DNA from 4 places in the Exiguobacterium sp. UBA5002 genome. Region 2 is predicted to be linked to each of the others. Evidence: predicted binding sites of a transcription regulator. Region 2 holds the regulator's gene; each other region holds the start of a gene.
What was found. Region 2 encodes Rex, which represses fermentation and respiration genes when NADH is low (regulators of the CRP and FNR family bind a similar motif). Its sites were predicted from a motif close to TTGTGAAATATTTCACAA; they were not measured.
Positions count from the first base shown of each region.

Region 1: the regulator Rex is predicted to act here: its motif matches at 1,963-1,980, upstream of B4C70_RS07870 (cytochrome ubiquinol oxidase subunit I).
Region 3: the regulator Rex is predicted to act here: its motif matches at 3,750-3,767, upstream of pflB (formate C-acetyltransferase).
Region 4: the regulator Rex is predicted to act here: its motif matches at 1,916-1,933, upstream of adhE (bifunctional acetaldehyde-CoA/alcohol dehydrogenase).

Region 1 is NZ_DGYQ01000026.1:132,219-137,666, forward strand. Features, by position in the region: gene B4C70_RS07865 (cytochrome d ubiquinol oxidase subunit II) at 1-434, opposite strand, end outside; gene B4C70_RS07870 (cytochrome ubiquinol oxidase subunit I) at 447-1,844, opposite strand; gene B4C70_RS07875 (N-acetyldiaminopimelate deacetylase) at 2,079-3,191, opposite strand; gene B4C70_RS07880 (LysR family transcriptional regulator) at 3,175-4,065, opposite strand; gene B4C70_RS07885 (disulfide bond formation protein B) at 4,131-4,526, shown strand; gene B4C70_RS07890 (FAD-dependent oxidoreductase) at 4,576-5,448, opposite strand, start outside.
Region 2 is NZ_DGYQ01000006.1:7,488-12,935, forward strand. Features, by position in the region: gene B4C70_RS01305 (hypothetical protein) at 1-84, opposite strand, end outside; gene B4C70_RS01310 (ATP-binding cassette domain-containing protein) at 84-1,985, opposite strand; gene B4C70_RS01315 (redox-sensing transcriptional repressor Rex) at 2,153-2,812, shown strand; gene B4C70_RS01320 (twin-arginine translocase TatA/TatE family subunit) at 2,812-3,009, shown strand; gene tatC (twin-arginine translocase subunit TatC) at 3,017-3,796, shown strand; tRNA gene B4C70_RS01330 (tRNA-Ala) at 3,901-3,976, shown strand; gene B4C70_RS15180 (S8 family serine peptidase) at 4,805-5,448, shown strand, end outside.
Region 3 is NZ_DGYQ01000012.1:17,307-22,754, forward strand. Features, by position in the region: gene B4C70_RS01985 (diguanylate cyclase domain-containing protein) at 1-1,187, shown strand, start outside; gene B4C70_RS01990 (hypothetical protein) at 1,243-1,887, opposite strand; gene B4C70_RS01995 (DEAD/DEAH box helicase) at 1,884-3,056, opposite strand; gene B4C70_RS02000 (hypothetical protein) at 3,085-3,513, opposite strand; gene pflB (formate C-acetyltransferase) at 3,854-5,448, shown strand, end outside.
Region 4 is NZ_DGYQ01000032.1:11,592-17,039, forward strand. Features, by position in the region: gene adhE (bifunctional acetaldehyde-CoA/alcohol dehydrogenase) at 1-1,830, opposite strand, end outside; gene B4C70_RS09630 (beta-class carbonic anhydrase) at 2,167-2,718, shown strand; gene B4C70_RS09635 (Na+/H+ antiporter family protein) at 3,036-4,355, shown strand; gene B4C70_RS09640 (DedA family protein) at 4,479-5,072, shown strand; gene B4C70_RS09645 (hypothetical protein) at 5,131-5,448, shown strand, end outside.

The sequences.
Region 1 (5,448 bases), on a different contig from region 2:
TTGCGGATGAAACCACCTTGACTGATCGTCAATGTCGTCGACATCGCAGCAGGAATCAGCAACCCTGTCGCTCCATATAAAAATGTGTAGAACATGCTGTCATTTGATCCATAATTGGCGAACGCATAAAAACTACCACGAATCGCAATCAAGACAAGAACAATTGACGCTGGTACGAGTAGTGCCGTACCGAAATAGTAAGCGGAGTCTGGGAAGAACCCAACTAGTCCTACGAAGAAGAATACGAAGAAGACATTCGTTACCTCCCAAACAGGAGAGAGGTAACGAAGAATCAATCGATTCGTCAGATGATCCCGCTTCGTATATTTTGAATAAAAGGCGTAAAATCCAGCACCGAAGTCAATTGAGGCAACGATGAGATATCCGTACAGGAAAGTCCAAAGGACCGTGATCCCTAGTGTTTGAACGTCCAAATCGTTCCCTCCTTACTTGTTATCATCCACGAACATTGCTTCACCGCGTGCATGGTGGTTTTCAGCAAGTTCTTGAAGTTCTTTTCCAACCGTGTTTTTCTTAAACATCCGTAATAAGACGACCGTACAAATCGTGCCAAGCAACAAGTACAATGCACTGAATAAAATGAGCATCGGACCAACCGCTGTTGAAGTCGTCGCCGCGTCCGCTGTTCGCATGATACCGTAAAGCGTCCAAGGTTGACGACCAATCTCAGCGTACATCCATCCCGCTTCGATTGAAATCATCGCTAACGGACCACCGATGAACACCCCTCGTAAAATCCACTTATTATATGGATTCAATTTTTTCAATCGGAATGCCAAGATGAACAAAGCAGAGATAGCAGTCAAGTACATCCCAATCGATACCATGATATCAAAGAAATAGTGGACGATCAGTGGTGCTTGATCTTCTTTTGCGAATTCGTTTAAACCGATGACTTCCGTATTCGGAGCCCCACCTGCAAGAATTGAGAGCGCATATGGGATTTTGACGGCTCCTTTGATTTCATAACTGCCGTCTTCTTGCTGATCAAGTATCCCACCAAAAATCAATTCTGCTTCACTTGTCGTTTCAAAATGCCATTCAGCAGCCGCGAGTTTCTCTGGCTGATATTTCGCCAAGTATTTCCCTGAAAAGTCCCCGACAAGTGCAGTCGAGAAGGCAAAAATCAATCCAGCCATAACCGTTAAGCGAAGTGCTTTTTTATGATACGCTGTTTCCGCTGCTGAGAGTGTCTTTTTGCGAAGCAAATGGAACGCCGCGATTGCTGCCAAGATAAAGGCAACAGTCAAGTAAGCTGAAACGATGACGTGTGTCGCCTTCGTCGGTGTCGCTGTATTAAACATTGCTTTTAATGGTTCGATTTGCGTCAACGTACCATTGACGATCTTAAATCCTTCTGGTGAGTTCATGAAGGAGTTGACTGTCGTGATGAAGAACGCTGATGCTGTCGCACCAATGACGACTGGAATCCCAATCAACCAGTGCAACCACGGATTTTTGAACCGGTCCCACGTATACAAGTAAATACCAAGGAAAATCGCTTCAAAGAAGAACGCGAACGTCTCCATAAATAGTGGCAGAGCAATTGTTTGACCCGCTACTTGCATGAGTGACGGCCAAAGTAATGATAGTTGCAAGCCGATTGCCGTCCCTGTTACGACACCGACCGCTACGGTAACGACGTATCCACGCGTCCACCGTCTTGCTAATAAGATATAATCTGGATCTTTGCGTTTCAGACCGATGAATTCAGCTGCCAGTACCATGAGCGGTACTCCGACACCAATCGTCGCGAAAATAATATGAAACGCTAGTGTGAGCCCTGTCAACAATCGACTGAGCACTACGGGATCATTGAACATGTATTTAGCCCCCTCTTCCTAAAACATACTTCTCTATATGGTCTATAACCGTATCATAGAGAACATAACCCTTTGTGTCTGTTTATAATGTTTGATGTAACAAATTGTTCACATATACACGTGATTTTTTTCACAAAATGTTCGAAAACTCTTATTCCTACATATATTAAAAACTTTCCCATTCCTGAATTCGAAAGGGAAAGCTTTATATCCTTTATTATTTCATAAAAACTTTTAAACATACTCTCGGAAATAATGGTCAAGTAAATCAATCACAAATGGAATCGCGGATTCATCTGGATTCAAGGTTGGTTGATGAAGACCAGATGTCGGATTGTCGACTCCGAGCCAAAACATCATTCCTGGAATTTCCTTCAACATGAATCCAAAGTCTTCTCCTGTCATTGCCGCATCACATTCAATGTAATTCGCATTCATCTTGACGAATGATGAAAATTTATCAACGATTTGTCGATCATTGACGACTTCGTAATAACGATTTCCGAATTGCAGATCAATCTTGACGCCGAAGGAAGCTTCAATTCCCCGGATGATGTCACGAACGCGTCGTTCCAATTTTTCCATGTCTTCTCCATTGAGTGCGCGCATCGTACCGTCAAGAACAGCTCTACCAGCGATGACGTTTTCTCGAATCCCAGCATCGACCTTTCCGATTGTGATGACGCTACAGTTCATCGGATTGATGGATCGGCTGACGATTGTTTGCAGTTGCATGATCAAGGCTGCTTGCGCGACGACCGTATCAATCGTCAAATGAGGAAATGCCGCGTGACCACTTTGACCATAAATCGTGATATGAACTTCTCGAGCACTCGCGAACAAGACGCCGGGACGGCTCGCAATCGTACCGACTGGATATTCCGGTGCAACATGAAGACCATACATCTCACTTGGACGATATTTTTCAAACAACGGACTTTTAATCATTGGTTCAGCCCCGCCCGGACCTTCTTCCGCTGGTTGGAATAAAAAGACGACATCATCCATGACCGGCAATTCAATGATTCGTTTCATCAACCCTAACGCAATCGACGTGTGCATATCGTGACCGCAGGCATGCATGAAGCCTGGATGTTCCGAGCAAAACGGAAGACCTGTCGCTTCTTCAATTGGTAACCCATCAATGTCTGCCCGGTAACCAATCGTCCGATTTCCAGTCAATCCTTTCACTCGAACGAAAACACCTGTTTCAAACGTGTCATACGTGACACGATCTGGTGGATAAGCACGAATTTGTTCCAATATAAAAGCTTGCGTCTTAAATTCCTTGAACCCTGGTTCTGGTATTTTATGAAGCGCGCGCCGCATTTCAATGGCGTATTCCATCTGACTGACTTCCTCCTTCTTCTTTTACGATATCCCAAAATGCTTGAACTTGTTTTAGTTCAAGCATCGATTCCGTAGACAAAATCCATGTATCTCGCTTTAATATCTTTCCAGATGATGTTTTTAACGGAAGCTGCATGACTTCATTTGATTGTTGGATCGTCGATTCGGGTAAAATCGCAAACCCAATTCCATGTAGAGCCATCTGCTTACATGTCTCGATTTGATCGACGACCAGCGTCCGAGATGGCGGACTTGCGAACCGATCTTGCCACCATTCTAAAATTTCTTGATAGTACGTTGAATCACTCTTGAACTGGATGAATGGTCGATCCGTCAAGCGTAACTGTTCGATTGACGTCAACTCACTATCGACTAAATAGAGCGGATCCGAGAAAAGACGTTCTTTGACACCTTTCCAGTCCGGGTTTCCACGAATGATTCCGATATGAAAATGTTCCTCTAACATATGACGCATCATCTCACTGGACCATCCCGTGACAAGCTGAACACGGACATGCGGATAACGCTCAACGAATCGTTTCAAGACACGCGGGAGCCAATATTGCCCCATGATGGAAGCGACGGCAATCCGAAGCGTCCCATAAACGGCACCCTCTTCTGCTGTCAATTCACTTTTTAACTCAAGTTCTTTCCGATTCATCTCTTTTGCGAGACCGATTACTTTTTCTCCTTGTGGTGTGATGCTTAACCCACGCGATGAACGAATGAATAATTTTGTTCCCCAGCGTCTTTCAATCGCAACGAGACGTTGACTAAGCGCAGGTTGCGAGACGAATAATCGTTCAGCAGCGCGCCTCATATTCAACTCTTCCGATAAGGTGATCAACATTTCCATTTCCGACACTTGCAATGTGAGATTCGACTCCTCATGATATAAGATGGCATTAGTTTAACACGTTAGAAAGGACGATACATATGACACGCTATCATTTTATGTTCATCATCTCAACGATTGCAACGCTTGGCAGTCTCTATTTCAGTGAAATTCGCGGATTCATTCCCTGCCCTCTCTGTTGGTGGCAACGACTATTCATGTATACGACAGCCTTTTATTTGCTCATCTCGCTATTCCGGTCAAAAACGATCGATCCGCTCTTCGTTCGCCTGTATGTGCTTGCCGGCTTTGGTGTCGCCTTGTACCACGTCATCCTTGAACGCTTACCCGATGGCGAAGCGTTATGTACGAGTGGCTGTCTCATCAAATGGGTCAACTATTTTGGTTTCTTGACGATTCCGATGATGAGTCTCATTGCCTTTACATTACTCTTGGTTCTAGCATTCTATCCAGCACGTTCGAACAATGAAGCGTAAGATACAAAAAAGAGAAGTCGATTCGACTTCTCTTTTTTGTCGTTTGACATCAAGTCCATCGATTGAAGATGCTCACGGCACTTGAGAACGCAAGCTCTGAGAGTTGTCCCGTACCTTCACACCAGTCCCCGACGAAAGCGACACCTGCATGATCCGGAATGTGAGTCGCAAGCGGCGTTTGCCCCATTTTCCATTTGATTTCTTGTACGACTGCTCGTTTGATCGTTCGTTCTGCGACGATACGTTGTCTCCAATCTGTAAAATGAACGTCAAGCATCTGTTCGATTCCTGTTCGGACATGTCCAATATAATCAGGATCCTCAAGTCGATCGTGTTCAAGATAGGCGATTGCTTGAAGGACTTGACCATCCTTCGGTGCAAGACTTGCATCATAATGTGATAAATCCGTGATGAACGCTCGATGCGAACGGTCGTAGATGTATGAATACGGTGTTTGGATATACGGATGAAGTCCAAGATCATACACGAATACTTCTACCGGTTCATGATTTGCATACGGTGTAACAAATCGTTGAATGGCAGTTGGGGTTGCCATTTTTAAGATTTCACGCGGTGGTACGGCAAAGATGATCCGTTCGACGTTCCATTCTTGTTTCTTTCGATCACGTACTAAGAATCCTGTCGTAGTCGATTCGACTGCTGTTATTTTTGTTTTTTTCAGAATCTCTCCGCGGTTCTCTAGAATGATCCGTTCCAACTCCTGTACTAACCCTTGCCATCCTCCTTCGATGTATGAGACAGGCTTGCGCGTCCGAAAAAGTTTTTGATAATACTCGAAATAGACGTCTGACGGAATTTTTTCGGGTTCTGCCGTAAAAAAGTTCGTTGATGCCAAATCAAGCATCAACTGTGCCACTTGTTCATCGACTCGTTCTGATTTTAACCACTGCCCGATCGATTG
Region 2 (5,448 bases):
GTAGTCCGCATACATCGGAACGAAATAAAGAATACCGGATAACAGTCCTTGAATCAGGTTGATGAAAAAGCTTTTCGTTCGCATCAGTGTTGGTTCTCCCATCGTTCCATCAATTCAAGTAGATCGACATCGATCTGGTCTCGTTCCGCAGATAACGCTGTCGCTTTTGGAATATCATTAAAGACTTCCGGTTCGCAAAGCAACTGTTCGATTTCCGCTGAACGCTGTTCGAGCCGTTCAATATCTTGTTCGAGTTGTTCGATTTGCTGACGGCGTTTTTTTTCTTCTTTCTGTGCTTCTTTGTCGATCGTCTTCGATGCCGTGACTTTTGCCGCTTTTGCCTCTTCGGCTTCAAGGCGAGCGATTTCTTCTTGTTCGGCCTTCTTCTCTGTGTAGTACGAATAATCGCCGAGGTATTCTGTCACACCAGCTTCACTCATCTCGATGACGCGTGTCGCGATCCGATCGATGAAGTACCGGTCATGGGAGACGAAGAGTAGCGTACCTTCATAGTCGACAAGAGCGTTCTCAAGGACCATCTTCGAATCAAGATCCAAGTGGTTCGTTGGCTCGTCAAGGATGAGGACGTTCGTCTTCCGGAGTTTCAGTTTTGCGAGCGCGAGACGTCCGCGTTCGCCACCAGACAATTCTTGAACGATTTTGAAGACATCGTCGCCGCTGAACAGGAATTGTCCGAGCACAGAACGGACTTCTTGTTCGCGCATCAGTGGCCATTCGTTCCAAATCTCATCGATGACACGGTTCCGGTCATTGAGTTCCGCTTGCTCTTGATCGTAATACCCGATCGAGACACCGGTGCCGAAACGGAAATCACCGAAGAGAGGACGTAAACGACCGACGAGGACTTTTAAGAGCGTCGACTTCCCGATTCCGTTCGGTCCGACGAGTGCCAGTGATTCGCCGCGTTGCAAGCGGAACGTGATGTCTTTTGAGACAGCTTCTTCGTAACCGATTGCCAATTGATTGACTTGAAGAACGTCATTCCCGCTCTGTTTTTCGATTGGGAAGGAGAGGACCGTACTGCGTTCATCTCCATCTGGTCGGTCGAGCCGGTCGACCTTCTCGAGCCGTTTTCGAACGCTTTGAGCACGCTTTGTCGTTGTCGCCCGAGCGATGTTTCGTTGAATGAAATCCTGCATCTTCGCGATTTCTTCTTGCTGCTGTTCGAACTGTTTCATTTCTTGATCGTACAATGCCGCTTTTTGCTCGAGGTACTTCGTATAGTTCCCAGTGAACTTACGACAGACATTACGAGAGAGCTCATAGACGACATTGACGACTTGATCGAGGAAGTACCGATCGTGCGAGACGATCAGAACGGCACCACGATAACCACCGAGGTAACTTTCAAGCCAAGCGAGCGTATCGATATCCAGATGGTTCGTCGGTTCATCGAGAATGAGAAGCTCTGGTGCTTGCAGGAGCATCTTCGCTAAGGCGAGCCGTGTCCGTTGACCTCCGGACAATGTCTGGATCCGGCGTGAGTAATCGTCTGGATAAAAGCGCATGCCGTGCAGGACGGAGCGAATATTCGCTTCAAACTGATAACCACCTGCTTCTGAGAAGTCATGTTGCGCTTGATCGTACGTCTTCAGGAGTCGATCGTAAGCGACCGGGTCGTTCAAGATGTGCTCCATGCCCATCTCGATTTCCATCCGGCGCAGTGTCCGTTCTTGTTCTTGCAGATGTTCAAAAACGGTCAGCATCTCGTTCCAGATCGTCTCATTCGATTCGAGACCACTGTCTTGCGCGAGATAGCCGATTTTGACATCTTTACCTTTCATGATATCGCCCGAGTCATGACTGAGTTCACCAGCGATGATTTTGAGCAAGGTTGATTTACCGGCACCATTTCGACCGACGAGCGCAATTCGGTCGCGCTCCTGTACTTCCAATTTGATATTTTCTAAAATCGGCTCGACGCCGAATGATTTCGAGAGTTGGTTGACTTGTAAGAGTATCATTTCCATCCATCCTTCCACCCTTTAGTCTATCACGAACAAAAGCGCGAGGTCCTGCGGAATATATTATTTGTGACTCTATGTGAAGTGGTTTACAATCAAGGAGAGTAGAAAGCTTTTTGCAAAGATTTGGGTGCCACGATGGATGTGGCCGAAGGGGGAACTGCAGGATGAATGGACCAGACACAAAAATTCCACAAGCGACAGCAAAACGGTTGCCGCTATATTATCGCTTCATCCAAAGTTTATACAATTCAGGCAAGCTCCGCGTCTCTTCTGCTGAGTTAAGCGAGGCGGTGAAGGTTGATTCAGCAACGATTCGTCGCGACTTTTCCTACTTTGGGGCACTAGGGAAGAAGGGGTATGGATATAACGTTCAACATCTCTTAACGTTTTTCCGGAAAACCTTGAATCAAGATGAGGTGACGAATGTTGCCTTGATCGGGGTCGGTCATCTCGGAACAGCGTTTGCAAATTATAACTTTTTAAAGAATAATAGTACTCGGATAGTCGTTGCGTTTGATGCGGACGAAGAGAAGGTCGGAACAACGACGCATGACGTTCCAATCTATCATGTTTCGGACATGAAAGAACAAATCGAAGCGAATCAGGTCGATGTCGCCATCTTGACGGTTCCATCCCAGTTCGCACAGTCAGTAGCGGATGAGTTAGTCGAGTATGGTGTGACAGGCATTCTGAACTTCACGCCTGCACGGTTGAACGTGCCAGCGAGCGTTCGGGTTCATCACATCGATTTATCGATCGAGTTGCAGTCGTTAGTTTATTTCATGAAGCATTATTCGCAATCAGCTGAAGGAGTGAAATCATAATGGAAAACCTTATCCCGCTCACGTTAGGTATCGGACCTGCGAGTATCGGATTAATTGCTGTCGTCGCGTTGATCATCTTCGGACCGAAGAAGTTACCGGAATTCGGTCGTGCTGCCGGTCAAACATTGAAAGAGTTCAAGAATGCCACGAACGGCATCATGGACGACGATAAAAAGGACGAACCGAAAGAGAAGTGATTGAATCATGACGGTTGATCAAGAACAAAGCATGACGTCGCACCTAGACGAACTGCGTAAGCGGATTGTCTGGTCGCTCCTCATCGTCGTCGTCCTGTTCGCTGTCGCATTTCCGCTCGTCCGACCGCTCGTCCGTTTTCTGCAAGCGGACTTAAAAGAGCTCGGTATCGGATTAAATGCCTTCAACGTCGCCGATCCTTTAATGTTGTATTTGAATCTTGCGTTCATCATCGCGCTGATTTTAGCGTCACCGTTCTGGATGTATCAACTGTGGGCATTCGTCCGACCAGGGCTTTATGAAAAGGAACAAAAAGCAACACTGACATATATTCCAGTCATCTTCTTTCTATTTTTGGCTGGTGTAGCCTTCTCGTATTTCTGGTTGCTTCCCTTCTTGCTCGAAGTCTCAACGGATCTCGGGAAAGAATTGGGGATCGAGCAAGTCATCGGGGTCGAAAACTACTTCAGTTTCTTGATCCGGTTGACGATGCCGTTTGGTCTTCTCTTCCAATTGCCGGTCGTGACGATGTTCCTGACACGTCTTGGTCTTGTGACGCCATATTTCATGCGAAAGAATCGAAAATATGCGTATTTCGCGCTGTTCGTCGTTGCGGCATTGATCGCACCGCCGGACGTGACGTCACACTTGATGATCTCAGTGCCGTTGTTCGTTCTCTATGAAATCAGTATCTTGATTTCCGCGCGGACGTATAAAAAGGTCTTGATCCTCGAGCAACAGGCAGAGCTTGAACGACAGGCGGATTTGATGCGTGAATTGAATAAATGAATCGTGAATTCCTTCCAGCCATTTCGGGAGGAATTCTTTTTTATGAAAGCGTTATGTTTATATTGATAAAGCAGTTAGCGATGCGTATACTAAAGATAATTCATGGGGGCTTAGCTCAGCTGGGAGAGCGTTTGGCTGGCAGCCAAAAGGTCGTCGGTTCGATCCCGATAGTCTCCACCAAGTTCATACGTTCAACTCCTCGAGTGCTCGAGGAGTTTTTTTATGTTCCCAGTTAAATTCCTTCCAAATATAAAATGTCACCAAAAAGAAAAAAATTAAAAAAATAGACAAATATAAATTGTTTATTTCCATTAACTTCATTAAACTAAAAATACAGAATTTTCGTTAAACTGTTTTATTAGTATTACTACTATGGTTTTACAGAAAAGGGGAAACGAACGCATGAAGAAGAAGATTGCACTTATGGCAGCCGTCTTAATGACGTCTTCCAATCTAGTCAGTGCGCAAGGTGCACTGTCCTCACAAGACAAAGCGACGGGTCAAAAACCGCAGGCGCTCTCACTGAAGAAATCGGGACAAGAAAAGAACTACAAACAATCGGATAAAGTCCGAGTCGTCATCGAGATGGAACAAAAACCGGCGATTCAAATCGCCCAATCTCAAAACAAGCGGTATAGCACATTGAGCAATGCCGAAAAGGAATCGATCAAGGATCGACTCGTCAGCGTCCAAAAATCAGTCAAGTCAGCTATCGCTAAAAAGGCGATTCCTGTTACATATAAAGAAAGCTTCACAACCGTCATCAATGGATTCAGTGGTGAAGTGAAGTTCGGTGACATCGAAGATATCAAACAACTCGAAGGAGTCAAAAGTGTACATATCGCGCACGAATATGCGCGCCCAACCGTCGATAAAGGTGCCAAGCCAGACATGCTGTACAGCAAGGACATGGTCAATGCGAAGGAAACGTGGCAGGACTATGGCTTTAAAGGGGAAGGAACCGTCGTCGCGGTCATCGATACGGGGATTGATCCATCGCACAAAGACATGGTCTTGAGTCCAGAGACAAAGGTGGATTTAACCTCTTCGAAGGTCGAGAGTGCGAAAGAAACAAAAGGTTTAAAAGGAAAGTATTTCACGGAAAAAGTACCGTACGGCTATAACTATGCCGATCACGACAGCGAAATCCGTGACTTAGGTGCGGGGGCATCGATGCACGGGATGCACGTCGCAGGTACGGTCGGAGCAAACGGCGATGAAGCAAACGGTGGTATCAAAGGGGTCGCGCCGGAAACACAGCTCCTCGCGATGAAAGTCTTCGGAAACGATCCAGGAATGCCATCGACATTCAGCGATATCTACATTAAAGCGATCGATGATGCGATTGCACTCGGAGCCGATGTCATCAACATGAGTCTCGGTTCGACGGCATCGTTCGTCAATTCAGATGCTCCAGAACAACGCGCAATCGTCAACGCGATGAACAACGGTATCTTGTGTGCGATCTCTGCTGGTAACTCGGCGTTTGCAGGTCATGGTGCGGGTAATCCATATACAGCAAACCCGGATATCGGTGTCGTTGGTGCACCAGGATTGACGAGCCAGGCGCTCCAAGTCGCGTCACTCGAAAATACGAAATTGACGCTTGAAGGCATGGCGCTGACGATCGACGGTCAGGATGCCGGTTATTT
Region 3 (5,448 bases), on a different contig from region 2:
TGTTCTTATCCATTTTCATTCGCGGTATCTACGAAGTCTCAAGTGTTTATTTCCCGGACTTCTCAGCAAATTATCTATTGTTTTCCCCGATCTTGATCCGTTTGGCGCAAAGTGCAGCTATTTTATGGCATATTGATCATATTGAAGAAGGAACCACTCGAACGAAGGCCATTCCCCGTTCCTGGCTCCCTCTACTGGCCGTTCCTTTATTCATTCACTATATGGTGGAACAAGAAGGCGGGAAGCTCGATATCTTCATCATTTTAGTTTTACTAATCATTCGACAAATCTTGATTGCTCGTCAGCATAGGTTGATCGTTGCACAATTACACGAACGGAATGAACAACTCGCTTCACGCATTGAACATCGCAAACAACAAATTAAAGATAGTGAACAGCAAGTCATCCCACTCTTTCTCGGTCATCCTGACCCGATGATTCGACTCGATCAATCTGGAACGGCACTATACGCAAATTTAGCTGCCCAACGTCTGTTTCATTTACCCGACATGACGATTGAACATATACCTCGTACGATGCGTCACTTATTAGAAACACTTGAGACAGATATCGATGAGTATGAAGATGAACAACACAGAAAGTATGAGATCATTGATATTCCGATTCAGATTGCTGCCACCTCGATGGGACGTTTCACGATTTTACATGACGTCACTGAACGAAAGCTCCGGCAAAAAAGGATCGAATACCACGCCTACCATGACGCCTTGACAAGTATCGGAAACCGTCGTTCGTTGGAGCGAGATTTTTCAAACCATCTCCTCGAGATGAATTATCTTGCGGTAGTCGATTTAGACGGTTTTAAGCAAGTCAATGATACGTATGGTCATGAGGCAGGTGATTACGTATTGATCGAAGTCGCGAAACGATTGAGCGAGCATACGAATTCTTTAGAACAGGTGTATCGACTTGGTGGAGATGAGTTCGCGATCCTCTTACACGCCGATGATGAACTGTCCTTACGTCGAAAATGTAAATCCTTCTTAAACTTTTTAAGACGTCCTTACGTTTATAAAGGACAATCCTTATTCGTTTCTGCAAGCATCGGTGTGACCGCGTGTCATAAGGCTGATCTTGAAACATGCTTAAAGCAATCCGACCTTGCCATGTATCGCGTGAAACATCGGGATAAAAACGATGTCTCCCTATATCGAGCAGATTCATGAAAAAAACCTAGAATACGTTGACCATAATCAGGTCATGTATTCTAGGTTTTTTCGATTATTCTTCTGGTCTCGGTGAAATATTGCCTTCTTCGATATCGAGGAGTAAGTCAATCAATTCCGCACAAAATTCTGGATACTGACGAAGCAACGCGTCTTCTCCTACTTCATCCACGAAGTCCGTCAACAAAGCGAGGACTTCTGGTACCAGTGCGCGCGCTACTTTCATATAGGCAATCGCAAAGCGCCATTTCCCAGAAATGTAGAGCAGTTTTCCAATCAACAAATCACCTGATTCGACTTCAATCTCAGACAAATCCGTTTGATACGTCTGTTTTGACATTAAATCAACGACACCATCCGCCTCGACTTGAAACAACGAAGGCATCGGGTCCGCTAATCCACGCAAGGCGCGGTAGAGGCTAGGCGATAACTCTTCTTTGACCTGCTCAAGAAAACGACCGTGCGGCGTTTTTCCTTGATCATCCGTCTCATAGAAGATGGCCCAATCTACGAATAAGTCCCGGAACAATTCAGCATCTTTTAAATACCAACGTCCCTCCGTCGCAATCTCTTCAATGAAAGCGACCCAATCCGTACTGCGTGCTGTCGCTGCTTCTTGATACATCTTCTTCAAGGCTGCATTCATTTCCGCTTCAGAAACCGTCGTCGGAAACGGAATTACTTTTCGATCGTTCTTCATTTCGATCGCCCTTTCCGGTGAGGAGTAGCCGGTCGTTTAATCGTCTGAGGTGCTGTGAATTCACGTTTTGGAATGACTTCCCCACGGTAAATTTCCATCGCTTCCATCTCGACGCCCATTTGCTTCGCAAGTGTTTTTAAGTGTTTTAAGTCTTGATCCGTAACAAGAGCAAGTACCATTCCGTTCGCGTTTCCACGTCCCGTCCGACCTGAACGGTGTACGAAATCGTCAAACGACTCCGGCAAATCATAATGGACGACATGCGTGACTGCTTCGATATCTAACCCACGTGCCGCAAGACCTGTCGTGACGAGTAAAGGAAACTCTCCCTTTTTATAAGAACGCAATGTCTCCATCCGCTCTCGTTTGCCTTTTTCAGCGTCTAAAATCCGGTATTTCAATGAGAATTTACTCAACTCGCCATTCAATGGTCCGAGGAAGGAACGGTTATTAATGAATGTCAGTACTTTTGATCCTTGCATGTTCGCCAGACGACGTAACAATTCCGGCTTCTGACGACGTGAAGTCTCCAAATAACCGAATGTCACTTGTGTACTGACGGCACGCTCAACTCGAATCGTCTCAGGGTTGTTTGCAAGCGTCCGTCCCCATTCTGCTGTCCGTTCCGGTAATGTCGCGGAGACGAATGCTAACTGACGATCGCGTAGTGCACTGTTTGCGATTCGCGTCGCCGAGTCACTCATACCACTCTCATAGATTTGATCCGCTTCGTCCAAGACGATCAATTTCACCTTATGCATCTTCAGCTTCTTCGAATCGATCAACTCAACGAGACGCCCTGGCGTTCCAACAATGATTTGTGGTTTTTTCTTCAATCGTTCATATTGTCGCTTTAATTCAACACCACCAATGAATGCACCGGATTTGATACCACTTCCTTGAGCAAACAATTGAATGACTTGATGAATTTGCATGACGAGTTCCCGTGTTGGTGCCGTGATCACGACTTGCACGTGTGGTTCTTCTACTTCAATCTTTTCTAAAGCTGGAATGACATAGGCAAGCGTCTTCCCTGTTCCTGTCGGCGCTTCCGCCAGGACATCTTTTCCTTCGCGCAACAACGGAATCGCTTGTTCTTGAACAGGCATCAACTCCGTAAAGCGTGCGCGTTCCCATGCTTCCTGTAAAAATGATTTTGTAAAGTTCATAACGATTTCTCCTACTCTCTTAATTCCATCATGCCGTTACGTATTCGACATGATCTCCTGATGCATCACGGTATCCCCGTAATGTCTGTGTATATTCATTTCCTGCGTCGAGCAATCGAATATGGAATCGAATCTCGCTTTCACCGGCTTCTTCTTCTAAAATTTCGAATCCTTGGATGACACGATCCTGTAATTCTGCAGCGAGTGTCGGGTACTCCGCAAGACTCGCATACGTCGCTTTTACGTCAACCGGACGACGAACAAGCGCAATCCAATACGATTCATCATAGCCGATAAAGTCTTCATAATCAAAATCATCTTCAAACCGAATCCAGAATCCATCATTTTCGAATTCCGTGATCATTCCCGTTCGCGTTGAACCGTCCGATCCGATTTTCAAAGAGACCCAGTCTCCTGACTGATACTCTCCTTGTTGTGTTAATGATACATACTCCATTTGGCACACCTCCACGTTCTATATTCCCTTTTTCATTGTCAACGATACGTCTTAAAAATACAAGGCACCGTAGCGTGACATTCCTCACAGTTTCAACTGTTCTAGTGAATCTTTTTCAAATCAACTCATACAGTTTCCAAAAAACCTTGAATTAGCAATCTAAAACTGTTTTTTTTCAAACTATTTTCATATGAATACAGAAATAAAGAAAGCCCGTCATATCAACGTTTGTCCACTTGTTAAAACATTCACATGAACGTAAAGGGAATCAGCCCTTCCTTTTGTTACACTATTCACATATGGAACTGATGATTAGCTCAATATTAAAGGAGTGGTATCTATGTTATTAGAAAAAACGAGTGCTTGGACGAACTTTACGTCTGGTGAATGGGTAAAGACGATCGATGTCGCAGACTTCATCCGACTCAATCGCACGGAATATACAGGAGATGATCACTTTTTAGTCGGTCCGACGCAAGCAACGGAACGTCTCTGGCAACAAATTCTACAGCTGACGAATGAAGAGCGACAACGTGGTGGTGTATATGCCGTCGATGCTAAAACACCATCAACGATCCTCTCGCATGATGCAGGGTATCTGAATCGCTCACTTGAAAAAATAGTCGGTTTACAGACAGACGAACCGTTTAAACGTTCGATTCATCCGAACGGTGGGATTCGGATGGTGAATGATGCCCTATCTGCGTATGGCTTTGAAGCAGACGAGACCGTCACGAAAACTTTCAGCGAGTACCGGAAGACACATAACCAAGGGGTTTTCGATGCCTATACCCCTGAGATGCGCGCTGCACGTAAAGCCGGTATTATCACCGGATTACCTGATGCTTATGGTCGCGGACGGATCATCGGTGACTATCGTCGTGTTGCTTTGTACGGAACGGCACGCTTGATCGAAGAACGTAAGAAGGATTTAAAGGCACGTGGCGGATTCTTATCTGAATCGATGATTCGCGACCGTGAAGAGATGAATGAACAGTTGCGCGCATTAACGGAATTGACCGAGCTTGGAGCTCGCTATGGTTTCGATCTCTCCCGCCCTGCAGAAACAGCACAAGAAGCATTCCAGTGGGTCTATCTTGCCTATCTTGCTGCCATCAAAGAGCAAAACGGGGCAGCCATGTCACTCGGTCGAGTCTCGACGTTCCTTGATATTTATGTCGAACGTGATCTTGCGGCTGGTCGCTTGACGGAAGAGACTGCACAAGAACTCGTCGATCATTTCGTCATGAAGCTTCGGATCGTTAAGTTCTTACGGACACCAGACTACAACGATCTGTTCTCAGGTGATCCGACGTGGGTAACGGAATCAATCGGTGGAATGAGTGAAGATGGACGATCAAACGTCACGAAAAGTTCATTCCGCTTCTTACACACACTCTCGACACTTGGTCCGGCACCGGAACCGAATCTAACCGTTCTCTGGTCTACTCAGCTTCCACGCGGATTCAAGGAATTCTGTGCGAAGATGTCGATCGTTTCAAGCTCGATTCAATATGAAAACGATGATTTGATGTTACCGGTTTATGGAGATGATTACGGCATCGCTTGTTGTGTCTCCGCGATGAAGATCGGGAAACAGATGCAGTTCTTCGGTGCGCGAGCAAACCTGGCAAAAGCATTACTTTATACGATCAATGGCGGAATGGACGAGAAGCTCAAAATTCAAGTCGCCCCAGCAAGTCCATTGATGCTTGATGAAGTACTCGATTACGAAACCGTCATGGCGGCTTATGATCGTCAACTCGATTGGCTCGCAGAACTGTACGTCAACACACTGAATGTCATCCACTACATGCATGATAAGTACAGCTACGAACGGATTGAAATGGCTTTACATGATCCGGAAATCTTACGGACGATGGCATGCGGTATCGCTGGTTTATCGGTCGTCGCTGACAGTCTATCCGCCATCCG
Region 4 (5,448 bases), on a different contig from region 2:
CGGTGTTACTTCTGAACCCGTACCAGAAGTCGTTGGAATCGCGACGAACTTCGCTTGACGACCGAGTGTCGGGAATTGATACGCCCGTTTGCGGATATCGAGGAATTTTTGACGTAAGTTTGAGAACGTTTCGTTCGGTTGTTCATAGAAGAGCCACATTCCTTTTGCAGCATCCATCGCTGAACCACCACCGAGAGCGATGATCAAGTCAGGTTTGAAGTCACGCATCGCTTGAGCACCCGTCTGAACAGTCGTCACCGATGGATCTGGTTCGACTTGGTCAAAGATCCGGTAACTGACGGACTGTGGCAAGTTTTGAATCACTTTATCGGCATACCCGAACTGTACCATCGTTGGATCCGTGACGATCATGACGCGTGAGACGTCAGTCATCGACCGCAAGTACTGAACAGAGTTCTTTTCGAAGTAGATTTTTTCAGGAACCTTGAACCATTGCATGTTCACGCGTCGTCTCGCCACCTTTTTGACGTTGAGTAAGTGTTTCGCTGTCACGTTTTCAGAAACAGAGTTTTTCCCGTATGATCCGCAACCGAGTGTCAGTGATGGTGTCAACTCGTTGTACAGATCACCGATTCCGCCGTGAGCAGATGGGCTGTTAACGAGGATCCGGCAGGCTTTCATGCGGAGTCCGAACGCTGTCATCAAGTCATCATTCGTCGTATGAATGACAGCTGTATGACCGAGACCTCCGATTTCAAGCATTTGTTCAGCAATCGTGAACGCTTCTTCGGTTGATGCGACGCGGTACGCACCGAGGACCGGACTGAGTTTTTCATGAGACAATGGTTCTGCTGCCCCGACGTGCTCGAGTTCCGCGACGAGCATGACCGTTGTTTCCGGAACGTCGATGCCGGCTTTTTCTGCGATCCATGTCGCAGGTTTCCCGACGATGTCCGCGTTGACGGCACATGTATCGGTTTTGATGACGAGTGATTCGAGGCGTTGTTTTTCTTCCGGTGTACAGAAGTAACAACCGAGTGCTTCCATTTCCGCACGAACTGTCGCATAAATCTCTTGGTCGACGATGACGGCTTGTTCAGACGCACAAATCATCCCGTTATCAAACGTTTTTGAGAGAACGAGATCGCTGACTGCCCGTTTGACTTTCGCAGACTGTTCGATGTAACACGGAACGTTCCCTGGTCCAACACCGAGTGCCGGTTTACCAGTTGAATACGCTGATTTGACCATTCCTGCTCCACCTGTCGCAAGGACCATGGCGATTTTTTCATGGTTCATCAAGACTTTCGTTGCTTCAAGTGATGGTTCTTCCACCCATTGAATACAGTCTTTTGGTGCCCCGGCTTTGATGGCTGCGTCACGGAGTGTTTTCGCTGCTTCAACGGAACAACGTTGTGCCGATGGATGGAACGCGAAGACGATCGGGTTGCGTGTCTTGATCGCAATCAATGCTTTGAACATCGTCGTTGATGTCGGGTTCGTGACCGGTGTGACACCACAGACGACACCAACCGGTTCAGCGATATAGGTGATGCCGTTTTGGACATCTTCTTCGAGAATCCCGACCGTTTTTTCATGACGTAGACTATTGTAGATGTATTCTGTCGCAAAAATGTTTTTAATCATCTTATCTTCAAAGACACCGCGTCCCGTCTCTTCTGCTGCGAGACGAGCGAGTTCGACGTGCCGTTCAAGTCCGGCAAGTGCCATATCCCGGACGATCGTGTCGATTTTTTCTTGATCGAATGTCAGTAATTCTTGTAATGCACGTTGCCCTTTTTCAACGATTTGCCCAACTGCTTGTTCGACCGGCGTTGCCGTCGATTTTGTTTTTTCTTTCACAGCCATGAGTGGTTTCCTCCCTGTCGTGGAACGAATCTGAGTTTGATTTGCCAACCATTATGTCAGGAATGCCAAGCTGTTTTTCAATAGTTTGTGCTTTCCTTCACAAATCAATCATAACCCCTTTTTCTTGTTTTGTGCATGACCATCCTGTGAATTCCCTCACACCTTTGATAGCGTTTACAACTGTTTTAAATTCTTCTTTTTTATCGTTTTGCTTCATGTACATGGATGTGTGCGATTTGTCACACCTTGCATTTTCGTGACTTGATAGCCGTTTCATCATCTTGTATTCTGATATGGGGTACATATTAAGAGCTACCACTAAAGGAGGACACTTGAATGTCAGTTGTACAGGAAATGCTAGCCTTCAACGAGCGATTCGTCGCCGAAAAACAGTATGAACAGTTCGTCTCGGATAAGTTCCCAGACAAAAAGGTCGTCATCCTGACGTGTATGGATGCCCGCTTGACGGAGCTCCTCCCACACGCACTTGGTCTTAAGAACGGGGATGCGAAGATCATCAAAAATGCCGGTGCTATCCTATCGCACCCATTCGGTTCCGTCATGCGCTCGATTCTCGTCGCGTTGTATGCTCTTGGTGCTGAAGAAGTCGTCGTCATCGGTCACCACGACTGCGGAATGAGCACGATTGATCCTAACCACATGATCAGTGAAATGAAGGATCGGGGCATCGACCAACAGATTCTTCACACACTCGAAGTATCCGGGGTTGATTTGAATCAATGGTTGCGTGGTTTCACGTCAGTTCAAGAAAGCGTCGCTCACTCGGTCAGCCTCGTGAAGAACCACCCATTACTACCACCTGGGACGAACGTTCACGGACTCGTCATTGATCCAGGGACTGGTAAACTTGACGTCGTCGATTGCTGATCACTCTTTTTTATAGAAGAAACGCAAATAGACTCGCATATTCTATTCCGTCTTAAACTAAAGAAAACGTGCCATATTTTCTCGTAACGGAGAAGGATGGCACGTTTTTCGTATGAATTATATTCAGTGATCAACACGCTTCTCACTTCACGCTCAGGGGTATAACAGAATATATCATCTTGTGGAGAGCTAATAAGCGTACCATTCATCTTTTGATTACGAGGTCAGACTTTTACTCTTGACAGCATTCCAACATCGCTGTAAGATACTTCAGTATAGTACAGTGATAACAAAAGAAAGTGTGGTTTTACTGAATGATAAACGCCGTATTGTTTGCCGTCTTTTTACTGTTTATTTTAGCGATCTTCCGCGTCCACATCGTGCTCGCGATGGTCATCAGTGCGTTTGCCGGTGGTCTCGTCGGTGGTCTTGATTTAACGAAAACAACCGAAGCGTTTGCCGGTGGTCTTGGTGACGGGGCAGAAATCGCCCTGAGCTACGCGTTGCTTGGCGCCTTTGCCGTTGCCCTCTCGAAAACGGGCTTACCGGATGCACTCGCTCACTCTTTGATTGCACGCTCGCGTGGTAACGCAAATGCCGCTTCCGTCAAAAAATTAAAAGGCTTCATCTTGTTTGCGATTCTTTTGCTTGCGATCAGTTCACAAAACGTGTTGCCGATCCACATCGCTTTCATTCCAATCATCATTCCGCCGCTTCTTGGTCTCTTCAATCAATTGAAGATGGATCGACGCCGGATTGCGATCATCATGACGTTTGGTCTTGTGACACCATACATGTTCCTACCAGTTGGTTTCGGAGACATTTACCTCAACCAGATTCTATTAAAGAACTTGAAGGCAAATGGTCTCGATACAGCAGGAGCATCCGTCATCGAAGCGATGGCGATTCCAGCACTCGGGATGGTCGTCGGTCTCTTGATAGGTCTATACTCATATCGTAAAGAACGGACATATGAGATGCGTGACATCGCACCGGACGATTATGAAATCCCAGTCATCACGAAAACGAAGCTTGTCTTAAGTGGTATCGTCGTCATCGCGACATTGATCGTCCAACTGCAAACGGAGTCGATGATTCTCGCTGCGACGACGGGGTTGATTCTCTTCTTGCTGCTTCGTCTTGTTCGTTTCAGTGAAGCAGATGACGTCATTACACGCGGTATGCGCATGATGTCATTCATCGGTTTCGTCATGATTTCAGCGAACGGCTTCTCGAACGTCTTGCGTAAGACGGGCGATATCGAGCCACTCGTCGAGAATTCGAAAGCGTTGATGGGCGATTCACAACTCGTTGCCGCCTTTGTCATGCTCTTGATTGGTCTTCTCGTCACGATGGGGATCGGCTCGAGTTTCTCGACCGTTCCGATCATCGCTGCCATCTTCGTTCCACTTTGTATCCAGTACGGATTCAGCTTAGAAGCGACGATTGCCATCATCGGTACAGCCGGTGCGCTCGGTGACGCGGGTAGCCCGGCGTCTGACTCGACACTCGGACCAACGAGTGGTTTGAATGCTGATGGTCAGCACGATCACATGCGAGAAACGGTCATTCCGACGTTCCTGCATTACAACATTCCATTACTCATCTTCGGTACGATCGCTGCGGTCGTATTATAAAAACAAGACGGATTCGCTGTCATCGCGAATCCGTCTTTTGAATTGTCTCCGTTTTTTTCCTTTTCATTTCGTCGCCGGTTCTCTAAAATAAAGGAATGAACTGATACAAAGGAGTTGTCTAACGTGTTATCTCAAGTCGTCAACCAGATTTTACTTTCGCTTGCCGATCTCGGATATTTCGGCATCGCCCTCGGGTTGATGATTGAAATCATACCGAGTGAAATCGTCCTCTCTTACGGTGGATTCATGATTTCCCAAGGAACGATCGGCTGGCCGCTCGCCATCGTCGCTGCCGTCATCGGTGGATTATTCTCGCAATTATTCTTATATTGGTTCGCTCGCTACGGCGGTCGTCCCCTTATCCTGAAATATGGGAAGTATGTTTTGATTTCAGAGCATCACTTGGACTTAGCCGAGCGTTGGTTCTTGAAATATGGTCAAGGCGTCATCTTCGGAGCCCGTTTCATCCCCGTCGTTCGTCATGCCATCTCGATTCCGGCAGGTCTTGCTAAGATGGATCAAACGAAGTTTTCTCTCTATACGGTGCTTGCGATCATTCCGTGGTCAATTTTGTTCCTGTATCTTGGTGAAACGCTCGGAACGAACTGGCGCTCGATCAAAGAAGTAGCAGCACCTTATACGAACGGTGTCCTAATCGCTGCCGTTGTCTTGATCATCTTCTACGTTATCTACAAACGCCGTCAACGAACGGTTTGAACAACTAGCAGTCTGTCTGACGACGGACTGCTTTTTTAAACAAACAGGAGGTCCTGCCATGCTCACATCCCCACTTGCTCATTTTCCACTCCGTCGTTTGACTGCATCCTATCGGAACGGTAAGCCGGTCGCGACCGGTATCAGTGTCGACGGACACATCCTACTCGTTGAAGAGACATTGGATGAAGCGCGCGGTCGTACGGTTTTGTCGATCCATCAATTAAAGGACGAGTGGCGTAAGACGACGATCGTCGCTCAGTCAGAAACTGATTTCTCGTTCGTTGATCGTTTCCCGGACGGTCGGCTCCTGCTCGTCGCCTCACGCTGCGATGACGACATCGACGGCTCCTGGATGCCGAATGCATTCATTTATGAT